Regions from separate parts of the Chengkuizengella sediminis genome, predicted to be linked through region 3. Evidence: riboswitches for the same ligand, from Rfam matches in the RefSeq annotation. Region 3 holds a riboswitch; each other region holds the start of a gene.
The links. Region 3 has a riboswitch for thiamine pyrophosphate ahead of thiC (phosphomethylpyrimidine synthase ThiC). Riboswitches for the same ligand answer to the same signal wherever they lie in the genome.

Region 1: it holds a riboswitch for thiamine pyrophosphate, as region 3 does, so the genes downstream of both, tenI (thiazole tautomerase TenI) here and thiC (phosphomethylpyrimidine synthase ThiC) in region 3, are expected to answer to the same signal.
Region 2: it holds a riboswitch for thiamine pyrophosphate, as region 3 does, so the genes downstream of both, tenA (thiaminase II) here and thiC (phosphomethylpyrimidine synthase ThiC) in region 3, are expected to answer to the same signal.

What each region holds. Positions count from the first base shown of each region.
Region 1 is NZ_SIJC01000003.1:388,088-390,366, forward strand. Features, by position in the region: gene thiO (glycine oxidase ThiO) at 1-829, opposite strand, end outside; gene tenI (thiazole tautomerase TenI) at 850-1,452, opposite strand; TPP riboswitch at 1,511-1,612, opposite strand; gene EPK97_RS08955 (sensor histidine kinase) at 1,665-2,279, opposite strand, start outside.
Region 2 is NZ_SIJC01000004.1:118,777-121,055, reverse strand. Features, by position in the region: gene EPK97_RS09920 (extracellular solute-binding protein) at 1-695, shown strand, start outside; TPP riboswitch at 999-1,104, shown strand; gene tenA (thiaminase II) at 1,213-1,899, shown strand; gene EPK97_RS09910 (ECF transporter S component) at 1,950-2,279, shown strand, end outside.
Region 3 is NZ_SIJC01000009.1:79,694-81,972, forward strand. Features, by position in the region: gene EPK97_RS16650 (vanadium-dependent haloperoxidase) at 1-740, opposite strand, end outside; TPP riboswitch at 1,001-1,112, shown strand; gene thiC (phosphomethylpyrimidine synthase ThiC) at 1,403-2,279, shown strand, end outside.

The DNA.
Region 1 (2,279 bases), on a different contig from region 3:
TAACCTTTCGATCAAAGGTATTTTCCTTCATGGTAGCCCCAACGATAAGTCTGCCACCTTTTTTAGGTACAAGGTAACACCCATGTGAAAAGATCGTGGATTCAAGTATCGGTTTTTGAAATACAACCGAAAAGCACTCCCCTTTTACAGGATAATCAGACGATTCAATTCCAGTCTCTCGCAACAATCGATGGCTCCATGCTCCTGTGGTCACAATTACATTTTCACTTTGCAGTGCACCTTGATCTGTTTTTACACCTTTGACTCTACCATTTTCTAAGATAAACGAAAATACTTCTGTATATTCTTGTATCATTACCCCAAGTTTTGCAGCTGATTTTGCAAACGCAAGAGATAACTCTGGTGCTAACACATGACCATCGTTTGGAAGATATAATCCACCTAACACTGCCTTAGATAAAGCAGGTTCCTTTTCACGTAATTCATCTCTAGTGAACCATTCTACCTGTTCCCCTGCTTTTCGTTGGAATGAGATCATTTGCTTGTATTCGTTCACTTGCTCCTCTGTCACTGCGATCTTAAACATGCCTTTATTTGTTAATGCGATATCGATTCCACTCTGATCCTTGAGCTCGTCTGCTAACTTTGGGAACATATTTCGGCTTTTTCTAGATAGTTCGAATAAAGGTCCGGCTTCCGTCATTTCAGCTTGTGCAGCTAACATGCCTGCGGCGGCTTGTGAAGCTTGTGACGCTAGTCGTTCTTTTTCTAAAATGACGACTTTCAACCCTCGTTTTGCTAAGCTGTAGGCAACAGAGCTCCCAATGACCCCTCCCCCTACAACAATAACATCGTAATGATTCACCATGATCTTCCCCTCCATTCGGATCACTTTAGTAGTTGTCGATATTTTATTACTTTCTTAAGAGGATCTTCCGCTTCCAACAACCCTGACATCACCGCAATACCTGAAGCTCCTGCTGTTAAAACTTCTTGAATGTTAGAAGGTTTTAAACCCCCTATTGCTATAACAGGAATTTGTAACTTTTGTGTAAGGGTTTCAAGTTCATTTAAACCTCTTCCAGGTAAACCTGGTTTTGAAGCCGTCTCATATACATGACCGTAAAAGACATAATCCACTTGTTTTTGTTCCATGGACAATGCCTCTTCTAAGGAATGTACAGAGCATCCTACTTTAAGATTCGGAAAGGTTTGTTTTACTAATTCAGCATCCAGACTATGATAAGCCAGATGAACCCCTGATACACGACTAATAGCGGCTACATCCACTCGGTCATTGATCACGATTTTTGAAAGCGGGACACCTTTCTTTTTTAAAAAAGATACACCTAACATAAGCTCTTTTGCACTTTTTTGTTTTTCTCGAATATGAAAAGCTGTTACATAGGGATGAATCTGTCCCGCAATATCAGCGAAATGTTGTAAAGAATCCTTCCCATTCGAGATCACATGCAATTCTCGCCCAGACATAAAAAAATCCACTCCTTCATTCGTAAAGAGTGGATTGATGTTTTTTCGTTTAAAATATGACATCTCATCTTCACTTCCCTACGCTGGAATAACCCAGATCAGGTACAAAGGGTCCAGAATTTCATTCTATCTCAGCCGATCGGCTCCCCTAGTGTATCTTTCAATATCTTAACATGAATACTTGCGTTGAGGCAATGAACGATTATTGACGATTATGTATCCAAATCTTGTGTTAAAGGCAAAATAATATCCACACTGGTTCCTACATCTTTGATACTATGAATATGCATGCTTCCCTTATGATTATGTATCATCTTTTCACTTAACATGAATCCTAAACCTGTTCCTTCTTCCTTACTCGTAAAGAAAGGTTCGCCTAACTTACATACTTCTTCCTCATTCATCCCACACCCATCATCCTGAATGCTGATCAATACTTTTTCATCTTCATTCATTTTAACGAAAATAAAGATATTTCCTCCAGAAGGCATGGCTTCAATTGCATTTTTCAATAAATTAATGAACACTTGTTTCAATTGGTTTTCATCACAATCAATGAACGGTACTTTTTCTTCTATGTCCAACTGTATTTTCACATTGTTTTGTGTGGCTTGTATTTCAATTAACGTCAGTACATCCTTAAGTATGTTATGTATGTTTTTATGTTTATATGTAATTTCTTGCGGTTTAGCAAGTACCAACAGCTCACTTAAAATCAATTCGATCCTGTGAAGCTCTGAAGTCATCACCTCCAAAACTTCCTTGTTCATTTCCTTGCCATGTTTAATTAAGTTTAAAAATCCAATTAAAGAAGTTAGTGGATTTCG
Region 2 (2,279 bases), on a different contig from region 3:
CCATGCCTATAGTATTTGATGAGGATATTAAAGACCAATACGGTGACTCTCCAGGTTTCGTAGATAATCGTGGAATAGCCATTACTGTCAGTGCAGAAGGCCCTGCTAAAATCATCCAATATTTCGATAACTTTTTAACAGATGAAAATCAAATTTTGTCCAACTGGGGTATTGAAGGAGAAACATTTGAAATCGATGAGAATGGAAGATTTTATAAAACCAAGGAACAAATCGATCAAGAAACAGAAGAATTTAGGGAATCATTTGGTCTTAAATATTTTGAATACTTTTGGCCTCGTTACGGAACAGGTTCTTCTTTATCAGATGGAAATTCGGTTGCTCCTGGGTCTCAGGCGGAAGTCGTGCAATTAGGATATACAGAAGGTGATTTAAATTTACTCAAGCAATATGGTGTGAGAACCTTCGCAGAGCTGTTCTCAGACACAGATGAGAGACCTTGGTTCCCAGCATGGAGTGTTCAGGTGGAACAAGGTTCACCAGAGCAAATTTTTGGCACAAGATCGGATGAACTTCAGAGGAGATATTTCCCTAAGCTTGTGCTTTCTAACCCTAGTGAATTTGAAGATGTTTGGAATGAATATGTGACAGAATTTAGAAAACTTGATGTTGAGGGTTATGAGAATTTTATGACAGAAGAAATAAAGAAGAAGGTTGATCGCGCAAAAGGAAATTAAATTCATGATAATTGAATTACGATGTCTTTAAATGACATTTTCTACTTGAGACAGCTCTTTTTCAAAAATAGAAAAAGGAAAATATCGATAACTAGTACAAGGAGAGCTAAAAATGATAGAGGCAAAAACATACATTTATAAAAACTCTAGAGTATATCGTAAAAAGTGAATTAATTTTAGAATTTTAAAATCAAATAAGTGAACTTTACCACAGATTTGTTGGAATATAATTCATATAAGTTGGAAATCTTTTTCCTTGTTAAAATAAAAAAACTATAGTAATGTTGTATTTGAATTTAATACCGTAACCACTAGGGGTGCAAATGATATTTGCTGAGAGGGGCATTTAGCCTTAACCCTTGTACCTGATCTAGCTAATACTAGCGTAGGGAAGTGGATGGATGAATTGCAATATCTTAGGTGCAAATTTGTCTTAATCCCACTCTACAGCAGAGTGGTTTTTTTATATTTTAAGGCTTTACTGTTACTGGGGTACTTAAGAAAGGCGGGAAAAGAGATGAAATTTACTGAGCAGATAAGAAAAGAAGCGGATGCTATTTGGCAGGCGAGTTTTAAACATCCATTTGTTAAAGGGATTGCTGACGGAACATTATCACTGGATCGTTTTCGTTATTATGTATTACAAGACTCATATTATTTAAGTCATTTTGCTAGAGTCCAATCCATAGCAGCTTCACAAGCGGATGATTTACATACGGTTAGTCGTATGGCATCCCATGCTATTGGAACGAATGAAGCAGAGTTATCACTTCATAAAGCGTTTTTTGTTCAGTTAGATATAACTGAAGAAGAAAAAGAAAACTTCAAACCAGCACCCACGGCTTATGCATATATATCACATATGTACCGTGCAGCTCATACTGGTCATATCGGAGACACGATTGCTGCTTTGTTGCCATGTTATTGGTTGTACTATGAAATTGGCGAAAAGCTCATAGGTTCAACACCGAAGGAACCTATTTATCAGGAATGGATTGCAACCTATGGTGGAGACTGGTTCCGTGAATTAGTTGAAGAGGTCATTCAGTTAGTGGACAATATCGCTGAAAAAGTAACTGAATCAGATCGAGAACGAATGAAAGAGCACTTTATTTTAAGCAGTCAATATGAGTTGATGTTCTGGGAGATGGCTTATCAAAAAGAGACATGGCCAGTTATCATCGAACAAAACGAATTAGGTTAGATAGTCGAACTACAATTCGGGTAGAATAATATAACTAGGAGATGAATGGAATGAGTAGTAAAGGTTTAAAGTTAACAGATATTTTAGTTACAATAGTCATTGCTGTTGTATTTGGTATTGTTTATAGAGTATGGGGATCAGTTTATGATTTTTTTGCTTTACCTGGATTACATTTAGAACAATTATCTTATGGTATGTGGTATATTGCTGCAACGGTTGCTTTTCTAATTATTCGTAAACCGGGTGTGGCCATCATTGCCGAAATGGCAGCTGCTACTGCTGAAATGGTAATGGCATCACAATATGGGGTAGATACACTGATTTACGGATTTGTTCAAGGTTTGGCTGTAGAGCTAGTACTGCTGGCAACATTATACAAA
Region 3 (2,279 bases):
CCTCTTGAATCCGTTTCACTAGCTAAAATTGGAATGATATGTTCCGCTACTTGTCTACCTAATTTTAAACCCTCGTCATTATCGACAGGGAAATGGACGAGTGCATACAAACGAGATAAAGAACATTCTTCACCTAATTCATCTAATCTAGCAGCTTCCCCTGGGAAAAAGTATTTTAGAATTGTAGTAACACATCCTGCTACAGCAGCATGTCCAGACGGATAGGTTGGATGACGTGGTGTACATAATAGGGTAGCAAATTCTTGATCATACTGATCAGGTCTCGCCACTAACCACATAAATTTGTAATACCAGGTAATCATAAATGCATCGTTTGCAGCACTTAATACAGCAGATTCTAATCGTGCAGCATATGGAGCAGTTACTCCATACGTATCTACTAATATATCTAAAACAGGTAACCATTGTTTAGTTGCTACACCTGTTCCCCAATAAGTTGCAACTTGTTTTTTGAATTCATCTAAGTTGTTTGCAGTTTCATATACAGCATCTAATTGTGCACCTCCCCAATCTATAAAATTAGGATGTTTGACCGTGAAATAAATGTGTTCTCCAGTCTGTTTAATCTTAAATTTCTTACCACATCGATCGTAATAATACATGGGCCATGAGCCAGCTAAAGGATCCTCTGGATTAGTTGGTGGGAATTCTTCGCCTGCATAGGGAACTTCATTCCACAATAAATAATTAGGATCAAAGTTTTTACAACATTTACTCATGTTATTTACTCCTTTCTTGTAAGATATAATATTTTATTCTAGTAATATTGGATTCGAAATGATGAAAACGTCTGTTTTTTTATAACAAACACCCATTTTTAATATAAAAATAGATTTATACCTATATCCCAATGTAAGAGAGGTTTACTTAATAGGCTAATAGCGATATATCTAACGTACATTGTGACTTTTCTTGAAAATTGTTAGTTTTTTGGAAAGTTATTGTAATGTGATTCAGTTCATGGTAAGTTAATACTAAGTTAATAAATGCAGGGAGCTTGGAAGACCAGGCTGAGAGGATGGCTATTCTGCTATCGACTGTTGAACCTGATCTGGGTAATGCCAGCGTAGGAAAGATGTCTATTCTTGAATGTTCTGTCATGACTTCTTATATCCTTAAGTAGTCATTTTTTATTGGATTGCAAAGAATAAAATCATGCAAGATTGTATACTCAAGAAAATATACCTTCATATTTTCTTAATGACCACAAAAGAATGATTCCACGATATCTTTTAATTTCACTACTTTTCTAAAATGACAGAAACCTACTATTGGCGAAATTTCTAAAAACCTATTTCAATTTCTACAACTAGAATTGTTCACCTTCTGAACCCATGCATAAGGTAATATTTTTTTATACATTTCTATTAGGAGGTTTCTTATGTCAAATCAAACTAATCAAATTTCTGTCTCCTCATTTCCAGGGAGCAAAAAAGTATATGTTACTGGGTCTAGAGAGGATATCAAAGTGCCAATGCGAGAAATTGCATTGAGCTCAACTACATCAGATTATGGTGAAGAAGTAAATGAACCAGTGAGAGTTTATGATACAAGTGGGCCGTATACCGACTCAGCTTATGATACGGATATTCGTAAAGGTCTGTCATCACTGCGAGGGAATTGGATTAAAGAAAGAAATGATGTAGAAGAATATGATGGGAGAAATATTAAACCTGAAGATAATGGTTATCTAAATGAAGAAGTTATTAAAAACGTGGATGTGTTTCCGGGGTTGAAACGTAAACCTTTACGTGCTAAAACAGGTCAGAATGTGACTCAAATGCATTACGCAAAAAAAGGGTTGGTTACACCAGAAATGGAGTTTATTGCAATCCGTGAAAATGTTTCTCCTGAATTTGTCCGTGACGAAGTGGCAAATGGTCGAGCAATTATTCCATCAAATATTAATCACCCAGAAAGTGAACCGATGATCATTGGACGTAATTTTCATGTGAAAATTAATGCAAATATCGGAAACTCAGCTGTCACTTCATCTATTGAAGAGGAAGTAGAAAAAATGACTTGGGCAACTCGCTGGGGTGCTGATAATATTATGGACTTGTCAACAGGAAAAGACATACATACAACACGTGAATGGATTATTCGAAATTCTCCTGTTCCAATCGGTACAGTCCCAATTTATCAAGCATTGGAAAAAGTAAACGGTGAAGCTCAAGACTTAACATGGGAAGTATATAGAGATACCTTAATTGAGCAAGCTGAACAAGGTGTTGACTATTTCACAATACATGCAGGTG